Regions from separate parts of the Acidovorax sp. WCS2018Noco2-16 genome, predicted to be linked through region 1. Evidence: predicted binding sites of a transcription regulator. Region 1 holds the regulator's gene; each other region holds the start of a gene.
The links. The regulator FNR, encoded in region 1, switches genes on or off when oxygen is low (the NO sensors DNR and NnrR bind a similar motif). The targets are predictions, from matches to a motif close to TTGATNNNNATCAA.
Positions count from the first base shown of each region.

Region 2: RQI28_RS03420 (OmpW family outer membrane protein) is a predicted target of FNR. The motif match lies at 4,463-4,476, and genes of this name have one in related genera.
Region 3: RQI28_RS08545 (type IV pili methyl-accepting chemotaxis transducer N-terminal domain-containing protein) is a predicted target of FNR. The motif match lies at 4,179-4,192, and genes of this name have one in related genera.

Region 1 is NZ_JAVTJJ010000001.1:1,065,963-1,073,252, forward strand. It holds gene RQI28_RS04845 (EAL domain-containing protein) at 1-1,114, opposite strand, end outside; gene RQI28_RS04850 (DUF3391 domain-containing protein) at 1,120-2,454, opposite strand; gene RQI28_RS04855 (sulfite exporter TauE/SafE family protein) at 2,581-3,303, opposite strand; gene hemN (oxygen-independent coproporphyrinogen III oxidase) at 3,306-4,688, opposite strand; gene fnr (fumarate/nitrate reduction transcriptional regulator Fnr) at 4,883-5,602, shown strand; gene RQI28_RS04870 (hypothetical protein) at 5,689-5,955, opposite strand; gene RQI28_RS04875 (FixH family protein) at 6,036-6,317, opposite strand; gene ccoG (cytochrome c oxidase accessory protein CcoG) at 6,392-7,290, opposite strand, start outside.
Region 2 is NZ_JAVTJJ010000001.1:748,639-755,928, forward strand. It holds gene RQI28_RS03400 (energy transducer TonB) at 1-71, shown strand, start outside; gene egtB (ergothioneine biosynthesis protein EgtB) at 85-1,446, opposite strand; gene egtD (L-histidine N(alpha)-methyltransferase) at 1,473-2,390, opposite strand; gene RQI28_RS03415 (metal-dependent hydrolase) at 2,583-3,614, shown strand; gene RQI28_RS03420 (OmpW family outer membrane protein) at 3,771-4,391, opposite strand; gene RQI28_RS03425 (DUF808 domain-containing protein) at 4,551-5,558, opposite strand; gene RQI28_RS03430 (EAL domain-containing protein) at 5,747-7,290, shown strand, end outside.
Region 3 is NZ_JAVTJJ010000002.1:691,800-699,089, reverse strand. It holds gene RQI28_RS08560 (ATP-dependent helicase) at 58-2,061, opposite strand; gene RQI28_RS08555 (LysR substrate-binding domain-containing protein) at 2,164-3,084, opposite strand; gene purU (formyltetrahydrofolate deformylase) at 3,116-3,964, opposite strand; gene RQI28_RS08545 (type IV pili methyl-accepting chemotaxis transducer N-terminal domain-containing protein) at 4,228-6,153, shown strand; gene RQI28_RS08540 (response regulator) at 6,150-6,869, shown strand; gene RQI28_RS08535 (NAD(P)H-dependent oxidoreductase) at 6,898-7,290, opposite strand, start outside.

The DNA.
Region 1 (7,290 bases):
GCGCCGCGCGCTCCGAAGTCAGGTCGCGCATGAAGCCAATGCTCTGCACGATGGCACCCGCATCGTCGCGCAGCGCGACCCACGACAGGTGGACAACGCACTGCGTGCCGTCGGCGCAAGGCAATGACAGATCGCCTTCCCAGAAACCTTCCCGGTCCCAGCCGGCACCCACTTCAGCCATGAGCGCAGCGCCGTTATCCTCGGCAATGAACAGCACGACTGCTGGCTGGCCGAGCCGCGACCGTGGTCCCACGCCAATCAGCTGTTCGCAGCCGGGGTTCATGCGCACCAGCACGTTGCGATGATCCGCGATGAAGATAGCGTCAAGACTCGAATCGAAAACCCTTGCCGCTAGCCGCAGTCCCGCCTGCGCCTCGGCTTGGCGGGTGATGTCGCGAAACGAAAAAACGCGTCCGATCGGCCGGCCCTGAACCAGCTGCGGCACCGACCTGCGCTCCATGAGCGCGCCGTTGCGCAACCCGATCAGATCTATGGTTTCCTGAAGCGGTTCACTGGCGATGGCAGCAAGGCGGGCGCGATAGGCTGGCGCATCGGCCACTTGCGCCTCCAGATGCGCATGCACGGCCGCATCGTCGCGCTGCACCAGCAGGTCTCGCGGCACATTCCAAAGCAATGCAAGCCGCTGATTGAAGGCCCGCACGCGGCCCTGCAGATCGCACACCATCATGCCGTCGGCGGCCGAATCCAGGGTGGCGCGCAATTCCGCCAGCAAGGTTTCAAGCTCGTGCTCGGCAGCGCTTTCGCTTGTGCGATTGACCATCGTCATCATCAGCAGCACCTCGCCGTCAGGCAGCGACACAGCCACCACGCGGCGGTCCACCGGAATCAGCTGGCCATCCTGCGCAAGCACGATGCTGCGCGAGTGCAACCCTTCCAGAATGCTGCCCAGCGACTGGCCCCAGAAAAAATGGTCTTCCGGCGTCGCCGCCAGTTGCTGTACCGGCTGCCCGACCATGCCGCTGGCATGCCGGCCTGTCAGGTCGACTGCAGCCTGGTTGGCATGCAACACCTGTTGCGTGTGGGGCTCGACCAGCCATACGGCTTCGGCCAGGCCATCAAAGACCGCGAACCACCCTTCGATGGCACGTGGCAATAGAGTCACGTGGTCGCCTCGTTCGGGCCAGGATCGACCGCGCGCTCGAAGAAGTAGCAGATGCGCTGGCGGGGCGACAGGTAGTCCAGTGCGTCACGCGGCAACTGCGATGGGCGCAGGCTGCGTCGAATGCCGAGTTCAGGCACGTTTTCCAGGTCCACCACAAGCGCCTCGTCCTTCGGAACACGAGAGTCGTGAACCAGGACACGGGGACGCAACGGCCTTGCAGAGTTGACCGAAATGACCAAGGCGTAGCGATCGTTCACCAACTGCACAACAGAGCCAGGCGGGTACACGCCCATCATCCGGATGAAGGCCCCCAGCACCACCGCGTCGAAGCGTGCCTTGTGCTGCGCGAAGATGACTGACAGCGCCTCATGCGGCGTCAGTGCGGAGGCGCCATGCAAGGGGTTGCACATGCGGTCGTAATGGTTGACCAGCGCCACGATCTGGCCAGGACGGCTCAGGTCTTCTGCATGCAGCGCCAGTGGAAAACCGCTGCCGTCCGCCATTTCATGGTGCTGGGCAATCGCCACCAGCACCGGGCCGGGCAGCCCCATGCGCTTGGCCAGGTTGACCGATTCGGCCACATGGCTTTCGTATCGTTTGCGGTCTGCCGCTACCTGAGGGGTGGCTGGCTCGGCGACGTGGAACGGTAGCGCCTGCTTACCCAGGTCGTGCAACAGCGCCGCGACGCCGATGCCGTGCAATCCGTCGCCGTTCGTGCCCAGCGCCTTGCCCAAAAGCAGCGACAGCACCATGACGTTGACAGGGTGCAATGCCGGCTGCACTCCGACCCCCTGAGACAAAAGACGGATTGCGGAATCACCGTTGTCGAGCACATCGGCAACACAACTGGCGACCAGCGTGTCAGCATGCTCACGGGCTTGCCTTGGCTCCGCAGGCGCCTTGGCAGCAAGCCGCTGGTACTCCCGCGTGGCATCGGCAAAGCGCTGGTCGCACTGCTCCAGCGAGAGTCGCTGAGCTTTCAGCAGTGCGAGTGAAGCGAGACGCTTGGCGCGGATGCTGTACAGGCCACCTGACGTGGCGTCAGGCGCAACTGCCACAGGCTCTTCAGGCTGCGCAACTTGATCTTCAGGCGTGGCTGACGGGCTGTCGCTGGCGACCACATCGCTCTTGGCAGGAAGGTAGCGAACCTGTTGCAGCCCGAGGGAGCGAAGCAGTTCGATTTGCCCGGTGTTGGCTACCTTGAAGCTGCTCGTCGGAAAGGGATGGTGCATCCAGCCCACATCGAGCTGGATATACATGCCAACGCGCAACTGGTTGATATCGATGAGGACGGTAGTGGTGTTCACGAAGGAAGGGCTCGGCACGTGCATCCTGATGCCCAGGCCAATAAGGTCGTAGGACATTATCGCCACTTGGAGCCCACCAGTAACAAACGTCAAGAATGGTGTTGCTGCAATACTGCCATCCCGCGACATATGGTCAGTGCAGAGCTCCTGTCAGGCGCACCATTGCGCCTGGACATGGTCGCTCAAATCCATCCAGATGGCCCACGCGGCGACGCAGAAAAGCAGCAAGCCTGCCCCACGGGTGCCCCAGCCGCCGCGCGCAGCGTTCAGGCGATGACGCAACCACCCCCAGGCCCAAGGCCCCGCGACCAGCCATGCAGCGCTGCCGGCGCCAAACAGCGCCATGGTCATCGCCCCTTTCCACACACTACCGCTCAACGCGGCCACAAGTAGTGCGGAGTAAAGCAACCCGCAAGGCATCATCGCCCATGCCACGCCAAGCGCCAGCGTGCCGCCCGGCCGCGCCAGTATCGGCCGAACGCGGGCCCAGACGCCGCGCCCTGCCCGCTCGATCCAGGCGGGTTGCCGCGCGTGCAGCATCATCAAAACACCCCAGGCCAGCACCGCGACATGCAGCAAGGTCCATGCAGGCCGAAGCGCTGCCGTCTGCTGGGTCAGCCAGGCCAGGCTATCCATTGCCAGCGCGGCCAGGCCTCCGGCCAACGCGTAACCGGCCAAGCGACCCATATGGAAAGCCAGGGCTCGGGGCAGTGACGGCCTGGCCACCAGCCGCACTACCTGCTCGGGCGACGCATCCAGGCCCCTGCCGTCCTGACGGGTGATGGCGCCACAAGGCGCGGCGCACATCGCAAGGCAGTGCGGCCCACCGACCAGGCCCATCAACAGCGCGGCCCAGGCAGTTGCGGCCAGCATGATCAGATGATGCGGGAGAACCGCGCGCGATTGCGGTCCACCTGCAAGTGCCGGTCGAAGACCATGGCCACGCCGCGCACAAAGAACCAGCCCATGGCGGTGACCGTGATGCCGTCACGGCCCACGACGACCAGGCCTTTGCCGGCCATGTCTTCCAGCTGCTCCATCTCGAGGGAAAAGTACTGATGAAAATCGATCAACCACGACTGCTCCATGGGCTCGAAGAGAACCTCACCCTGGCACATCAACGCCATGATCACGGCCCGTCTCAACAGGTCGTCGCGCGTCAAAGCCAACCCGCGCACCACAGGCAAGCGGCCCTGGTCGATGAAGTCGTAGTACTCATCGAGCGTCTTCGCGTTCTGGCTGTAGGTCGCGCCGACGCGGCCGATGGACGACATACCCAGGCCGATCAGATCGCAATCAGGCTGGGTGCTGTAGCCCTGGAAGTTGCGGTGCAGCCGGCCCTGGCGCTTGGCCACCGCCAGCGCGTCGCTGGGCAGCGCAAAATGGTCCATACCCACGTACACATATCCTGCATCGATGAAGGTATCGAGCGACCGCGACAGCATCGACACCTTCGCCGTTGCCTGCGGCAACTCGGCAGGAACGATGCGGCGTTGGGGTTTGAAGCGCTCTGGAAGGTGAGCGTAGGCATACAACGCAATACGGTCGGGCCGCAGCTGCACCACCTGGGCCAGCGTGCGATCAAACGATTCGGGTGTCTGGCGCGGCAAGCCGTAGATCAGATCGATGTTGACCGACTCGAACCCCAGTCGCCGTGATGCAGCCACCAGGTCGAACACCTGCTGCGCAGGTTGCACGCGGTGGACTGCCTTCTGCACCTGTGAATCGAAATCCTGCACGCCGAAACTCAACCGGTTGAACCCCAACTCGGCCAACAGGCCCAGGCGCTCTTCAGTGACAGTGCGCGGATCCACCTCGATGGAATATTCGCCGCCCGGCACCAGGGAGAAACTGCGCCGCAGCATGGCCATCAGTTCACGCAGTCCCTCATCCGACAGAAAAGTGGGCGTGCCGCCACCCAGATGCAACTGGCTCACTTGCTGGCCCACTCCACAGTGGGCGGTGTGCAGGTCGACCTCGCGGCTCAGGTAGCGCAGGTAGACCTCCGCACGCTCAGGGTGCCTGGTAATGATCTTGTTGCACGCGCAGTAGTAGCAGAGCGACTCGCAAAATGGAATGTGCACATACAGCGAAAGGGGCAGCGCCTTTGCCGCCGACCCTACCCTGCGCTGCTCCAGGGCAAGAACGTATTCGTCCTGCCCGAACGCCTCGACAAATCGATCTGCAGTGGGGTAGGAGGTGTAGCGTGGCCCTGGCACGTCGAAGCGACGCAACAGCTCGGGAGTAACAGCAGTCATGACAGATTCCTTGGGTCCGGCGGTCGACTTTGCCGCAGCCCCCTCCTGCTGTCCTTGACATTAATCAAGTGATGAATGGAAGCGCACTGCCACAATCAGTCCCATCTCAACAGCCTTACAAGAAGCTGTACCACCCGAGTGCGCCCACTCTTGCCCATGAGCAGGCGCAGATCCACCGAGGAAGCCCAGCGCACATGAATTTGCAATCGATCAAAGTGGCCTGCTCCAACTGCAACTTGCGCGAGCTTTGCATGCCCATGGGGCTGAACGAGCAGCAGCTCGAACGCATCGACGAGATCGTGGCGGTGCGCCGCAAGATCAAGCGGGGCGCCACCCTGTTCCGCAATGGCGAGACTTTCACCTCGCTCTTCGCAATACGCACCGGATTCTTCAAGACCTGCGTGGCCACCGAAGACGGGCGTGACCAGGTGACGGGCTTTCAGATGGCGGGCGAAATCATCGGCCTGGACGGCATCGTGAACGATCACCACAGCTGCGACGCGGTGGCGCTAGAAGACGCAGAGGTCTGCGTCATGCCCTTCGACCGTATCGAAGAGTTGTCGCGTGAGGTGACCGCACTGCAGCACCACGTACACAAAATCATGAGCCGCGAAATCGTGCGCGAGCACGGCGTGATGCTGCTGCTGGGCAGCATGCGCGCGGAGGAGCGCCTGGCGGCCTTTCTGCTCAACCTGGTGCAGCGCCTGCATGCTCGTGGTTTCTCGCAGTCCGAACTGGTGCTGCGCATGACCCGCGAGGAAATCGGTAGCTATCTGGGCCTCAAGCTCGAAACCGTGAGCCGCACCTTCTCCAAGTTCGTGGAAGAAGGCATCGTCGAGGTCAAGCAGCGCCACGTGCGCATTCTCGAGCCCGACGCGCTCAAGCGCATCGTGAACAGCCAATCCTGCCACTGATAAGCGACAGCCGAAACCTGCACGCGCTTGATTGCGGCCAGGCTCCCCATCCAGCGACGCCGTGCATTGCAACTGGGCCGCCTCCTTCACAGATACTTCGCGCAATCCGTGGGGCGATCCGCTGGTGGCACAGGGCACCGGTTCATCTCGAACGGCGACAGCGACAACAGCGTGGTGAGCGCACCCGCCGCCATGATGATTGCCCAGAACATGAAGAACGCAACGGTGTAGACCCCCTCGCGTGACAGCGCGAGTGGCTGGTCCGACCAGTGCAGTGCGGCCGGATCGACAAAGGCGAACACGACCATCTCCATCACACCGGCCATCAAGAAAGCCGGCCATGCGATCCACATCAGGCGCCGCGCCCATGTAGCCTGCACTCGCGGTGACTGGGTACGTAGTCGACGGCCCGCCTTGCTGCGCTGGCGCCTTGTCATGGCAAGTCCGTGACTGGCGTGGCCGCGTGATTGCGCCCCTTCACGGCGGGCGCCATGCGGGTGTCTTGCTGGCGCAGCGTCTTGTTGATGTCGAGCCCGCGCTGGTAGTAGTCCTCGGCCAGCACGGGGTCGGGCTGGCTGATGGCCAGCCACAAGGTGACGAAACCCGCTACCACCACAATGGCCGGGCCGGCGATGATCAGCCACACATAGCCAAAGCGCCACCATGGCGCCGGGGCAACAGGGGTCTGCTTCGTTGAGGACAGGGCATGCGTCATGGACAACTCCTAGCGACCTTGGCCGCGCTCATCACAATCACAATCCGACGGGGAAACCGCAGGCATACGGACAACTACCGGGGCACCAGGAACACCGATTTCTCGACGACCTGCGTGCCTGAGCCCTCCACCCGGATATCGAAGAACACCGGGTGCGATCCAGGCGACGCAGCGCCGTAAGGCAACTGCAGCCGCACCGCCACCCAGCGCGCTTCGGCCGGGCCTATCTCCACTTCGGGCTCCGACGTTACCTCCAGCCCCTGCAGACCATGCGCACCGATGCGATAGCGCTGCACGCCTTCGGTCGCATTCATGATCTGCAGGCGGTAGACGTTCTCCAGCCGCCCACCAGCCACGATGCGAGACAGGGCAGCCCGGTCACGCACAACATCCACTTTCAGGGGCATGCGCACCATCAGGCTTGCCAGCAGGCCTACGCAGAGCAGCACCAGCAGGGTGCTGTAGATCAGCACACGCGGCCGCAGCACGCGCCCCAGCATCTGCGACTGGCTCCACCGGTTCGCCATGCCGTTCTGTGTGGAAAACCGGATCAACCCGCGCGGGTAGTGCATCTTGTCCATGACCGTGTTGCAGGCGTCCACACACAGGCCACAGCCGATGCACTCATATTGCAGCCCGTCGCGAATATCGATGCCCACCGGGCACACCTGCACGCACAGGGTGCAATCGATGCAGTCCCCCAGGCCTTTGGCGCGATGGTCCACGGCCTTGTTGCGAGGGCCACGTTGTTCGCCCCGGGCTTCGTCATAGGTCACGATCAACGTGTCGTTGTCGAACATGGCGCTCTGGAACCGCGCATAGGGGCACATGTACTTGCACACCTGTTCTCGCAGAAAGCCGGCATTGCCGTAGGTAGCGAACCCGTAGAACACCACCCAGAAAAGCGGCCATGAACCCTGCAGCGCCAACAGTTCGGCGCCTAACTCGCGAATGGGGACGAAGAAGCCCACGA
Region 2 (7,290 bases), 320 kb from region 1:
TCGATCCGCCGAAGCGCGATGGCAAGGCGGTTCGCCTGCAGTTGAAGCAGACGTTCAAGATGGCGCCCTGAGGCGTCTGCCGCGTCAGGCGTCGCGCGCCAGGCGAATGCCGCTGACCTGCCAGCGCGCGCTGGCCGGAAAGAAATTGCGATAGCTGGCCCGCACATGGCCGGCCGGCGTTACGCAGGAGCCGCCGCGCAGCACGTACTGATTCACCATGAACTTGCCGTTGTACTCACCAACCGCGCCGTCGGCAATCCGAAAGCCGGGATAGGCGGAGTAGCTCGACTGCGTCCATTGCCAGGCATCGCCGAAGAGTTGCGCTAAAGGCGTGTCGCCTTCCGCGGGCGTGCTGCGTGCGGCGCGCGGGTGCCATTCGCCGCTGTCGGCAAAGTGGCCGACCGAGCTGTCTGCACCGGCTGCGGCTGCCTCCCATTCGGCCTCGGTCGGTAGCCGCGCACCGGCCCAGCGGGCATACGCATCGGCTTCGTAGTACGACAGGTGCACCGCCGGCCGATGCGGCGCGAGCGGGCAGGCGCCGGCAAGGGTGAACTCTTCCCAGGCCGCAGCGCCCTGCAATGGCGCGCTGCCGTCGGCACGACCTGCCACCCGCCGCCAGTACATCGGGTGCTCCAGCTGTTGCGATTTGCGCCAGTCCCAGCCTTCGGCCAGCCAGTGCGCAGACTCCCGGTAACCGCCGTCTTCCATGAAAGCGAGATATTCGCCGTTGGTGACCAGGCGCGAGGCCAGTTGGTACGGTGCCAGGTACACGCGATGGCGCGGAACCTCGTTGTCGAACGCGAAGCCTTGGCCGCCGTGGCCAATATCCACCAAACCGCCTTGAAAGCTGCGCCACGCCAGCGGCAATGCTGCGGGGTGCAGCGAAGCGCCTGAAGCCGCCGTAGCGCGGGCCCGCTCTTCATAAGCCGGCCACAGCGGGTTGCATGACAGCAGGTGCTTCAGGTCGGTGAGGATCAATTCCTGGTGCTGTTGCTCATGCTGCAGGCCCAGCTCGATCAGTTTGGTCAATGCCGCGTCGTCTGCGCGATCGCGCAACAGGCGCGCGATTCGGCCATCCACGTTCATGCGGTAGGCCAGCACCTGCGGCAGCGCCGGCCGTGTCAGCAGGCCGCGCTGGGCGCGCGGGTGCTGCGCGCCCAGCCCGTTGTAGTACGAATTGAACAGCACGCGAAATGACGGATGGAACGGTGCGAAGCCTGGCTCATACGACTCGAGCACGAAGGTTTCGAAGAACCAGGTGGTGTGCGCCAGATGCCATTTCACCGGGCTGGCATCGGGCATGGACTGCGCGCAGCAGTCTTCATCGGTCAGCGGCATGGCCAGTGCCGCCGTGGCCTGGCGCACGTCTTCGTAGTGGTGTAGCAAGGTAGCCCCGTCTGCGGCAGAGAAGGCGCTGATGTCTTGGGACGGAATGGGTCGGGTCATGGTCATATTGGGCCTTGTCGTGTCGCTCAGGGGCGGGCATGCACCACGGCGTACCAGCCCTGGTCGTCCGTCCACGCCTGTGCGCGAGAAAAACCAGCGCCCGCCAGCAATGCCGAGAACGCGGGCAGCGTGTACTTGTAGCTGTTTTCGGTATGAATGCGCTCACCCACCGCGAACTGGCGCTGGCCGCCGGGCCAGCGCACACAGGCTTTGCTGCGCGCTTGCAGGTGCATCTCGATGCGCGACTGGGCGTCGTTGAAGAATGCCTGGTGCTGCCAGTCGCCCGGCGCGAAGTCACTGCCTATGAGACGGTTCACATGGGCGAGCACGTTCAGGTTGAAAGCCGCCGTCACGCCAGCAGCGTCGTCGTACGCGGCCTCCAGCACATCCACGCTCTTGCGCAGATCGACGCCAATCAACAGGGCGCCGTCAGCGTTCACCAGGGCGCGCATGTGACTCAGCAGCTCATGCGCTTGCGGCGGGTCGAAGTTGCCGATGGACGAGCCTGGGTAGAACACCAGCCGGCCAGCGCGCGGAATGTCTGGCGGCAGTGTGATGCCCTGGGTGATGTCGCCCGCCACCGCATGCGTGCGCAGGCCGGTCACGGCCGCGCCCAGGCGCGCCACGCCATCACGGAGAAAGTCAGCGGAAATGTCCACGCCCACGAAGCGCTCGGGCTGCAGCAGCCGACACAGCGTGCGGGCCTTTTCGCAGCTGCCGGCGCCCGGCTCGATCACCGTGGTGCAGGGCTTGACCGCACGTGCGATGTCTTCGCCATGCGCCTGCATCAAGGCGTTTTCGGTGCGCGTGGGGTAGTACTCCGGCACACGGGTGATCTCTTCGAACAGCTCGGAGCCGCGCTGGTCGTAGAAATACTTGGGTGAAATGCTGGCGGGGTGGCGCGACAGCCCCTGGATGATGTCGAGATGCAATGGGTAGTGCATGGCGTTCGGGGGAGCTGTGAATACGAAATGTACGGTGGCGGAAAAGGCATCCGCAGCGGCATAGATGATTGGGTCATGCCGATGTGACAGGATTGCAGAGCTGACCCGCATCGGCTGTAGGACTTGCCCGCTTCCGGGCTCGATCACCCCTGGCAAGGTCAATCCTTTGCCCATCTCTGCTAATTTCAGCGCATGGATTCACTCACTCAACTCGCCCTCGGCTCCGCCGTCTCCATCGCCGCGCTGGGTCGCCGCACCGCAGTGTGGAAGGCCGCCCTGTGGGGCGCCGCCGCCGGCACCTTGCCCGACCTGGACACCTTCATCGACCAGGGCGACGCCATCGCCAACATGGTGCTGCACCGGGCGGAAAGCCACGCCCTCTTCTATCTGACCCTGCTGTCGCTGCCGCTGGGCTGGCTGGCCGCGCGCGTGCATGGGCAATCGCACCAGTGGCGCCGCTGGTGGCTCGCCCTGTGGCTGGCGCTCATCACCCACCCGCTGCTGGACTGGATGACCGTGTACGGCACGCAGCTGCTGCGGCCGTTCGACGACACGCCGCTGGGCGTGGGCAGCATCTTCATCATCGACCCGGTCTACACGGTGCCGCTGCTTGCGGGCGTGTTGCTGGCCCTGCTGCTTCGCGGCGGGCGTGGGCTGCGGTGGAACGGCGTGGCGCTGGCGTTCACCACCCTCTACCTGGGCTGGAGCTTCGCGGCGCAGCAGTACGTGGCGCAGGTGGCGCGCCAGGCGCTGGCTCAGCGCGGCGTGCAGGCAGAGCGCGTGCTGGTCACGCCCACGCCTTTCAACACCGTGCTGTGGCGCGTGGTGGCCGTCACGCCCACGCAATACCTGGAAGGCTTCTATGCCCTGGCGGACGGCAAGAAGCCGATGCAGTGGACGGAACACCCTCGCGGTGCCGACCTGATCGCGCGCTACGGCCAGCACCCGCAGGTGCAGCGCATAGCGCACTTCAGCCGCGGCTTCTGGCGCCTGCAGCAAGATACGCGGGGCCACATCTTCGTGACCGACCTGCGCATGGGGCAAGAGCCGTCATACACCTTCCACTTCGACCTGGGGCCCGCCGATGCAGTGGCCGCTGGCGGTGGTGCCGTGACCCAGCAGTGGCAGCGGCCCGACATTGCGGCCGCCCTGCCCGCGCTGTGGCGGCGCATGCGCGGGCATGGCGGCGGCAGCGGAATGTTCGGGGTGACGAGCGCCGAATGATAGATTTATGGTCTTTTTGGCCTCTGGCGCTTATTGAATAAGCGCTGATAGCTATATTTTCTATAGCAAACCATCTATCAAGCCTGGCGCGCACAAAAAAACTGGTGCGCGGAACCCGCCGTTCTATGACCGACCTACTCAGCGATCAATGGGGCCTCAGAACCGCCAGCCCAGGCCCACGCCCGCCAACACGGGGTTGATCTTGAACGTGCCCACCTTGGCGCCAGCAGAGAACACATCTGTCTTGATGAACACCTTCTTCACGTCGAAGTTCAGGTACAGGTTCTTGGCCAGCGGAATATCCACGCCCACCTGCAGCGCGCCGCCCCAGCTGTCTTTGTCGATGGTGGGGTTCAAGGCGGCTTGCACCGCCGGGTCGAACCGCACGCTGGAAAAGCGCGTGTAGTTGATGCCAGCGCCCAGATAGGGCTTGAAGCCGTTGAACTGCGTGAAGTGGTATTGCGCCAGCAGCGCGGGTGGCAGATGCCTGAGCGTGCCGATCTGGCCCAGGCCGTCAGCGCGAATCTTCTGCTTTTGCGGCACGGTCAGGATCAGCTCGGCAGCGATGTTGGGGCTGAAGAAGTAGGTGATGTCCGCTTCAGGCAGCGCCTTGTCATTGATCGACAGGCCCAGGCCGGTGGAGTCCTTGTTCACGCTGTCCAGGTGCACTGCGCGTGCGCGCACCATCCACGAGCCCTCGGAAGCCGCCTGTTGAGCGAAAGCCGCGCCGGAAGTCATGACGCTCAGGACAGCGAGGGCCAGCCAATGTTTTTTCATAAGGAACTCAATGCGGTTGACCGGGGAAGACCCCCGTAGCCGTATTGAGCCCACTTACCGTGGTGCCAGCCTTGCCTCAGATCAAAGGTGCGCCCGCCTCTGTGGCGGCGCTTTGACCGGTCTCTGACCCAGCGCAAGCGTTGCGGCTCTTCCATCCACTCAGTGCGCGGCGGCGGCCTTGTCGGGCTTGGAGCCACGCAGGCGCTTGACCAGCATCACTACCATCAGGACGATCGCGCCGGCCACGATACCCACCAAGGCATTCAGCAGGTTGTTGACCAAAAAGCTCCACAGCCCGCCCGCCGGCCACTGGGCCGCGCTAGCAGCCAGCCCCTCGACCCAGTGCGCCACAGCAGGCACACCGTGCACCAGAATGCCGCCGCCCACCAAGAACATGGCGGCCGTGCCCGCAATCGACAGCCCCTTCATCAACCAGGGCGCCATAGCGACAATGCCGCGCCCGATGGCACGGGCCACGCTGCTGGCCTTGTTGCTCAGCCACAGGCCCAGGTCGTCGAGCTTGACGATGCCGGCCACCAGGCCGTAGACGCCCACGGTCATCAATACCGCGATGCCCACCAGCACGGCTACCTGCTGCGTGAAGGGCGCCTGGCTGACCGTACCCAGCGTGATGGCGATGATTTCGGCCGACAGGATGAAGTCGGTACGCACGGCGCCCTTGATCTTGTCCTTTTCAAAACTGGCCATGTCCACCGCCGGGTTGGCGTTGGCCAGGGCATGGGCCTCGCGGGCCGCGTCCTTGCGAGGCTCGTCGCTGTGCAAGAACTTGTGCGCCAGCTTCTCGAACCCCTCGTAGCACAGGAAGGCCCCGCCCACCATCAGCAGCGGCGTCACCGCCCAGGGCAGAAAGGCGCTGATGAGCAGCGCCGCCGGCACCAGGATGGCCTTGTTCACCATCGATCCCTTGGCCACCGCCCACACCACCGGAATCTCGCGCTCTGCGCGCACGCCGGACACCTGCTGCGCATTCAGCGCCAGGTCGTCCCCCAGCACACCCGCCGTCTTCTGCGCGGCGACCTTGGTCATCACCGACACGTCGTCGGCCATGGCCACGCTCTTGCGCGCAGCCACCTTGGTCATCAAGGCGACGTCGTCCAGCACCGTGGCGATGTCATCGAGCAAAGTCAGAAGGCTGGCACCGGCCATGGAAGTTCCCCAAGGTTACAAAGCGGCCGATTATGGGAGGAAAACCGGGCGCCGCCCCGCCGCACCGGCGGCAGCGTTCGCGGGACAAAACCCTGTCCTCTGCAACGTCGCCGGTGCGGCGCGAGACGGTGCCGAAGTGGCTGGGTTAAAGTTTCGCGTCTGTTTCCCTGCCTTTTTTCTTCCAGCCCATGCCGTTGCACAGCACTTCCGAGCCCGAGCGGCTGGCCACCCTGCAGGCCACGGGGTTGCTGGACACGCCCCCGTCTGAAGAATTCGACCGCATCACCCGGCTGGCCAGCCATGTGTTCGACGTACCCATGGCCCTGGTAAGCCTGGTGGATGCGGACCGGCAGTGGTTCAAGTCGGAAGTCGGCATGGACGTGCGCGAGACATGCCGCGAGGACGCTTTCTGCGACCACACCATCCGTGAGCACGGCGTGATGGTCGTGGAAGATGCGCTCACCGATCCACGCTTCAAGAACAACAACCTGGTCCTGGGCTCCCCGCACCTGCGCTTTTACGCGGGCGCGCCGCTGCGCCTGCGCAACGGGCACGCGCTGGGCAGTTTGTGCGTGCTGGACACGCGCCCCCGCAGCTTCGACGAGGCGCAGCAGCGGCAGTTGGTCGACCTGGCCGCGCTGGTGGTGGCACAGATCGACCTGCAATGTTCCTTCGCCCGGCTGGACGAGGCCACGCTGCTGCCCAATCGCAGCCAATTGCTGGCCGACCTGGCCGGACTGTGCATGAGCGAGCCTGGCGGCGAGCGCGTGCTGGTGTTGCTGGAACTGCTGCCCCTGGAAGCCCTGATGGACGTGAAACGTGCCGTGGGCATGGATGCGATCGAAGCGTTGAGCCACGAGATGGGCAAGCACATCACCCGCTGGCTGGCGGGCGCCGCGCGCGTGTACCGCACCGACATGGGACATTTGGCGCTGTTGCTGACCGGCCACTCTCTCACCGAAGCCCGTGCGTTCGCGCACGAGTTGCTCCATGCGCTCGACCAGTCGCGTTCCGGGCGGGACGACGGAAAGCGCGTTGTGATCCACCAGCACCGCCGCGTCGGCCTGGTGCCGTTTCTGCTGGAGCCGACGGATGCGGGCGATGCGCTGCGACGCGCGAACGTGGCGTTGTTTCACGGCCTGGACACGCTGGACGACGTGAGCGTGTACGACGCCGCAGCCGATGGCCGCCACCGGCATTCGTACGACCTGCTGTCGCGGGTTCCGCGCGCCTTGCAGGCCAACGAATTCCGGCTGGTCTACCAGCCGCAGTTCGATCGTGCATCGATGCAATACACCAGCGTGGAGGCGCTGCTGCGCTGGGACCACCCGCTGCTGGGAGCCGTCTCGCCGGGCGAATTCATTCCGCTGCTGGAAAAGACCACCTACATCCAGTCGGTGACGCATTGGGTGATGGACACCGCCATCGCGCAGATCCGCGAATGGGAGGACCACGGCCTGAGGGTGAACGTGGCCATCAACGTGTCGCCCCGCAATCTGGAGCAACCCGACTTCGTGCGGCAGCTGAGTGACTGCTGCAAGCGACATGGCGTGGAGCCATCGCGACTGGAGATCGAATGCACTGAGAACGCGGTGCTGACCGAAGGCCCCACGCTGGCCGCGATTCGCGCCGTGCGCGCGCTGGGCGTGCGCGTGGCGCTGGATGACTTCGGCACCGGCTATTGCAATTTCGGCTGCCTCTACGGCTTGCAGGCCGAGGTACTGAAGCTGGA
Region 3 (7,290 bases), on a different contig from region 1:
ACAAGCTTGTCCAAGGACTCAGCGTGAACGGGTTGTGTTTTTGGATGCAGACGGGTATCACACCGGCCCAGGGCTGACCGGGCGATTGGTGCCTTCCAGCAGCCACAGCCGTTTGCTGGCCCGCGTCATGGCCACATAGAGCATGTTGCGTTCGCGATAGGCCTCGTGCCGGGCGGCGCTGCGCGGAAAGCGCCCGCGCTCGACCAGCGGCACGGCCACGTAGTCGTATTCATGGCCCTTGCAGCGCTCCACCGTCAGCAGCTGCAGGCTGGGCGATTCCTGCTGGCGGTGCTGGTCGATACTGGCCTGCACCATCGCCGTGAGCCGGCCCAGGAATTCATCTACCGACAGGCCCGCGCCGATGCGGGCCAGCGCCTGCAGGCTGTCCATGCAGTAGCGCAGCTCGTGCGCGCTGATGGGCGCCTGGGCGAAGAACTGGCGGATCAGCGGGTGGGCGCACAGCAGCCCGGCGTCGGCGCATGCCTCTGGCGGCAGCGCCAGCAGTTGCTCGCACACGGCGGAGGCCACCGGCGTTTGCGGGTCGAAGCTGGCGCGCACGAGGAAGTTGCGCAGCAGGTCTTGCCGGCCGATGAGCCCGGACGCTACGGCGCGGGTGTCGACTTCGACGGGCGAGTCCTGCGTCAGCGCCTGCATGTCGAACGCGCCGTTGGCCAGCACGTCCGGGTCGGGCTGGCTGGCGCGCCGCACGTAACGCAGCAGGCCTTCCAAAGCGCTGCTCAGAATGCCCTGCGTCAGCCGCGCGCTGCCGCTGCAGCTTGGCATGGCCCACATCATCGCCAGCACCAGGGCGATCTCGCGGCGCTGGTAGAAGCGCTTCATGCCTTTGCACGCGTAGTGCACGCCTTCGTGGGCGAAGGTCCATTCCAGCAGCACCGAGTCTTCGGGCGAGCGCAGCACCACGTTCAGGCTCGGTGGTTGCGCACCGCTGGGAGGCATGCGCCGCACCGTGTCGTGAATCGCCAGCAATTGCCGGGCGCAGTCTTCATCGCTGGTGTAGCTGCGCGGCTCGAACACTGCGGCCTTGGTGGGGTAGTGCGATGCGAATTGCACGCTGAACAGCGGGTTCAACGCGTGGCAGATGGCGTTGCCGAAGCGGTAGGTGGTGTTGAGCGTGACCACCTGCGTGCCTTCCGGCAGCTCTTGCCGGATGCGCGCCAGGTGGTTGCCGAAGACCGAGAGCGCGCCGGGCAGGATGTGCTGGTTGAAGTCGCCCGCGCCCACGAAGACGCCGTTGCTGCCTGCCACCAGATGGTGCAGCACCTGCACGGCGGCTTCGTCCAGATCCTGCAGCTCATCGAACAGCACGGCGTCAAAGCGGCCCTGCAGCGGCGCGAAGTTGTCGCCGTAATTCAGCGCCCACAGTTGCCGAGCCACCTCATAGGTGCAGTCGCCCGGCGCGTAGAACTGGGGCTCGTCATCGGCGCCCCGGCGCAGGCGTTCGTACTTGAGCAGCAACTGGTAGAGGCCGTAGTCCAGATCGTTTTCTTGGCAGTAGGCCAAGGCGCCCAGGCCAGAGTTTTCGATGTCGCGCATCAGCAGGCGCTGCTTGGCCAAGACTTCGAAGTCGGTGAAGGCCTGCACGTCCAGCTCGCGCGAGAGGAACTCGGCGACTTCCGGTTCGGCATCGTCCGGCAGGCCGCGTTGCAGCGCCGCCCAGGCCTGGCGGATCAGCAGGTTCTTCTGCAGCGACTCCGTCATGCGCGGCACGGCGTCGCCCTGCGTTTGGAGCACGGTGGCGCACAGCTGCTCCACCGTCATGATCTGCACCTGGCGCGGAATGCTGGGCACGAACTGCATGAGCCGATCGGCGATGGCGGCCAGGCCGGCGTCGGAATACGCCAGCATCAGGATGCGGCTGGTGCCCCGGTTCTGCAGCAAGTCGGCCGCCTTGATGGCCAGCGTGGTGGTCTTGCCCGTGCCGGCCAGGGCGCTGATCAAAATCGAGCGTGCCGTGGCGTTCAGCACCGCGTTCTGCTCCAGCGTGGGATACCGTTTTTTGAAGAGCGCGTCGTGCTGCAAGGCCATGGAGGGTTGCGTCATGAACGCATACAAAAGAGTTGTTTGCTATTAAATAAATAGCTGCTTGCGCTTATCAGGTAAGCGCTAGAGGCCGATTTGGTATTGATATTTTGCTGCGGGCCGTCAGGCCATGGCCCGCCGCAGCCAGTCGGCGAACGCAGCGCATTCCCAGCGGTCCATGGTGCCGGTGCGCCAGCACAGATAGTGCGCGTGCGGGCTGGGCGCCTGGGTGTCGAAGAGGCGCACCAGCGTGCCCTGTTCCAGCCAGGGCGCGCCCAGTTTCAGCCGCACCAGGGCCACGCCCATGCCGGCGGCAGCGGCGTCGCACATCAGGCCGATGTCGTTGAACTGCGAGCCTTCGGTGGGCGCGGGCCAGTCCAGGCCGGAGGCGGCGAACCAGGTTCGCCAGGGCTCCAGCGGGCTGCGCAGCAGGGTCACGCCTTCCAGGCTCTCGGGCCGCTCGAAGGGGCCGTGCTCGCGCACGAAGGCGGGCGAGGCCAGCGGCGTGACCACGTCGCGCGCGATCTCCACATGCTCCATGTCGGCGTAATGGCCGGGGCCAAAGCGCACTACCAAATCAGCGTCTTCCGCCACCACGTCCAGCAGCGGAATCGACACCTGCAGCGCCAGGTCGATTTCCGGGTAGACCTCGGTGAACTGCCGCAGCTTCGGAATGAGGATGACGCGCGCGAAGGTCGGCGTGACGGCGATCTTCAGGCGCCGCTTACCCGGCGCGGCATCGGAGCCCGGAAAGCGCTGCAGCGCGCTCAGGCCCTCGCGCACCTGGGCCAGATACGCGCTGCCTTCGGTGGTCAGCGAAAAGTCGGCCCGCCCGAAGAGCCGCGTGCCCAGGATCTGTTCCAGCTGCTTGACGCGGTGGCTCACGGCGCTGGGCGTCACGCACAGCTCCTCGGCCGTCTGCGTCACGCTGCGCAGCCGGGCCAGTGTCTCGAAGGTGATGAGGCACTGGATGGGCGGGATGCGTTGCGCCGCGCCCGCAGCGGGGCCGCGCGTGAAGGCTCCGTGGCTGCCGTGGGTTGCCATGCGGTTCTGTTTCAGGCCGGGGCTGCCGGGGTTATCGGAAGACGACCGTCTTGTGGCCGTTGAGCAGCACGCGATGCTCGGTGTGCCACTTCACGGCGCGGGCCAGCACCTGGCTTTCGGTGTCGCGGCCGCGGGCCGTCAGGTCTTCCACCGTGTCGGTGTGGTCGGCGCGGGCCACGTCCTGCTCGATGATCGGGCCTTCGTCCAGGTCGGCCGTCACGTAATGGGCGGTGGCGCCGATCAGCTTCACGCCGCGGTCATGCGCCTGGTAGTACGGCTTGGCGCCCTTGAAGCTGGGCAGAAAGCTGTGGTGGATGTTGATGGCCCGGCCCGACAGCTTGCGGCACAGGTCGTCGCTCAGCACCTGCATGTAGCGCGCCAGCACCACCAGCTCGGCGCCTTCTTGCTGAATGATCTCGTACTGCCTGGCCTCGGCCTGGGCCTTGTTGTCCTTCGTCACCGGAATGTGGTGGAAGGGTACGTTGTAGCTGGCGGCCAGCTGGTAGAAGTCGCGGTGGTTGCTGATGATGGCGCTGATGTGCACCGGCAGCAGGCCCGACTTCCAGCGGAACAGCAGGTCGTTCAGGCAGTGGCCTTCGCGGCTGACCATGATGACGGTCTTGACGGGCTCGCTGGCGGCGTGAAGCGTCCAGTTCATCTGGTGCGGCTCGGCGAAGGCGGTCACGCGCTCGCGCAGCGCGGCCTGGTCGAGCTGGTCGCAGGCGAATTGCAGCCGCATGAAGAACAGGCCCGTGGCGTGGTCGTTGTACTGCGCGGCCTCTTCGATATTGCCGCCATGCTCCAGCAGAAAGCCGGAAACGGCATGCACCAGCCCCAGTCGGTCGGGGCAGGACAGGGTAAGAATATAGGCTTGGGTCATAGCCGGCCGATTGTCGCAGCACAGTACGGCCCACTGCGGGCTGGCGGGTGGGCGTGCGGGCCGGGCGGCAGCGGCCAACATTACTGAAATATACCGTTCGCTATAAAAAATATAGCTGCTTGCGCTTGTAGATATGGCGCTACAGGCCATTTTGGCTTGAATACCCGACCGGGCAGCCCGGCGCCAGACCCTGCAGCCAGTGACAGCCGTTGTCTTGATGCAGGTCAAGCCGCGAAGCGCACCGGCTTCCTACACTGGGCCGCATGCGATCGCCCGCCACCCTGACCACCAAACTGCTGTGCATGGGCGCGGGCTTTCTGGCGGTGGCGCTGCTGTCCATCGGCCTGATGCTCTGGGCCACCTGGCGGCTGGAAGGCGGTGCTGCCGCCGTCAACGAAGCCGGGCGCCTGCGCATGCACATGATGCGCATGGTGCTGGCGCGCCAGCTGGAAGCGCCCGAACAGGTGCTGTCGCTGGCTGCGCGTTTCGATACCGGGCTGGAGCTACTGCATACCGGCGACCCGGCACGGCCGCTCTTCGTGCCTTGGAACGACGACACCCAGGCCCGCTTTGGCACCATTCAAGACGAGTGGAAGGCGCTGCGCCGCGCGTGGAGCACCGAGCCGCACACCGGCAACGCGCTGGCCCTGGAGCGGGCCGACGCCTTCGTGCGACAGGTCGATGGTTTCGTCGATGCGATCGAGGGGCAACTGGCACGCTGGACGGCCGCGCTGCACCTGTTTCAGCTGGTGCTCATGGCGCTGGCCATCAGCGCCGCCGTCACCTTCATGGTCGTCAGCTACCTGCTGGTGATCCATCCGCTCGGCCGCCTGCAGGCCGCCCTGGCGCGCGTGCAGCAGGGCGACCTGGCAACACGGCTGGCGGTGGAGGCCGACGACGAGTTCGGCCAGCTGAGCGCGGGCTTCAACCGCATGGCGCACGCGCTGCAGACATCGCACGACGAGCTGGAATGGAAGGTGCGCGAGAAGACCGCGAGCCTGGAAGAAAAGAGCACCCGCCTGGCCACGCTCTACGACGTGAGCGCGATGGCGTCGGAGGCCACCAGCCTGGAGGCCCTGGCGCAGGGCTTCGTGCAGCGCATCCGCCGCATCGCGCGGGCCGACGCCGCAGCGGTGCGCTGGTCCGACGAAGCCAACGAGCGCTATGTGCTGCTGGTGTCCGAACAGCTGCCCGAGGCCATGGCGCAAGACGAACACTGCGTGCACACGGGCACCTGCGCCTGCGGGCAGCCGCAAGCCACGTCCCAGTTCCGCGTGATTCCGATCACGGCCGAATCGACGCTGCCGCTTCCGCATTGCCGCGACGCGGGGTTCGAGAGCATGGTAGCCATTCCCGTGCGGCTGCAGCAACGCGTGCTGGGCGAGGTGAATCTCTTTTTCCGCCGCACCGAAGACATGCCCGAGGGCATGCGCGATGTGCTCGAAACGATGGCGCGGCACCTGGCCAGCGCCATGGAAAGCCTGCGCGCCAGCGCCCTGGCGCGGGAAGCTGCCGTGTCGCAGGAGCGCGCATTCATCGCGCGCGAGCTGCACGACTCCATCGCGCAGTCGCTGGCCTTTCTGAAAATTCAGACCCAGCTGCTGCGCGACGCCGTGGCGCGCGGCGACCAGCCGGCGCGCGACCGCAGCATGGGCGAGCTGGATGTGGGCGTGCGCGGCTGCTATGCCGACGTGCGCGAACTGCTGATGCACTTTCGCACGCGCACCAGCGAGGAAGACATCGAAGCCGCGCTGCGCTCCACGCTGTCCAAGTTCGGCCACCAGACCGGCATTCAGCATGCGCTGTCGATGAGCGGGCACGGCCTGCCGCTGGCGCCCGACGTGCAGATCCAGGTGCTGCACATGGTGCAGGAGGCGCTGTCCAACGTGCGCAAGCATTCGGGTGCCGACCGCGTGGAGCTGAGGGTGCAGCGGCATCCGGCGTGGCGCTTCGAGGTGATCGACAACGGCGTGGGGTTCGACATTGCCGGCGTGCCGCCAGATTCGCAACACGTGGGGCTGGGCATCATGGGCGAGCGGGCCGAACGCATCGGCGCACGCGTGCGGGTCGACTCGACGCCCGGACACGGCACGCAGGTGGTCATTGATCTTCCGGGCAGCGCCGCTGCCCATCTTGCTGATGCGCAGGTGCCTGCTGCGTCGGCGCCGAACCTGCTTCACCCCGTATGACCCTGCCTGACGACGCCCTTGCTTCCACATCCGACTGCGCCAGCGCTTCGGCCTCTGCGCTGTCCGTACTGGTGGTTGACGACCACACCCTGTTTCGGCGCGGGCTGATCGCGCTGCTGGGCCAATACAAAGGGCTGCGGGTGGCCGGCGAGGCGGGCGACGCTGCTGAGGCGATGCGCCTGGCGCCGGTGGTGCGGCCGCACGTGATCTTGCTGGACAACCACCTGCCCGGTGTGCGGGGCGTGGACGCCATTCGCGGCCTGCGCGAGGCCGCGCCTGACGCGCGCATATTGATGCTTACCGTGAGCGAGGACGGGAACGATCTGGCCCAGGCGCTGCGCAACGGCGCGCAGGGCTACCTGCTCAAGACCATCGAGGGTGATCTGCTGGCCGACGCCATCCATCGCGCGGCCCGGGGCGACACGGTGGTCAGCCCCGAGATGATCGGCCGGCTGGTGCAAGCCCTTCAGCAGCCCGATCCGGCAGCGCAGGCCGTCGCGGAGCCCGCTGCGCCGCAGGCCGAGCACACACCGCTGTCCCCACGCGAGCTGGAGGTGCTGGGCGAGATCGCCCATGGCGCCAGCAACAAGGAGATCGCCCGCACGCTGGACATCGCCGAGACGACGGTGAAGATCCACGTGCAGCACATCCTGCGCAAGCTGGGGCTGTCGTCGCGCGTGCAGGCCGCGGTGTACGCGGCCGACCGGGCGCGCTGACGGCCCGGGGGGCTAACTCACCGCTTTCTCAGACTTCGGTGACGAAGCGCTCGCGCGGGCGGCGTACCTTCGGCAGGTCGACCAGCCAGTCCTGCTCCGGCACGCGGTAACCCAGCGGCAGCACGGCCACGCTGCGCAGATGCAGGGCGCGCAGTCCCAGGATCTCGTCCAGCGCGTCCGGGTCGAACCCTTCCATGGGCGTGCTGTCCACCGATTCATAGGCCGCTGCCACCAACGCTGCCGCAAGGCCGATGTATGCCTGGCGCGCGGCATGCTGGAAGTTCACCTCTTCGCTGCGCTGCGGGTAGGTGCTCAGCAGTTGCTGGCGGTACTTTTCCCAGCCCTCGTTCTTGAAGCCGCGCACTTCGTTCGTGTAGTCGAACATGGCGTTGATGCGCTCGGCGGTGTAGTTGTCCCAGGC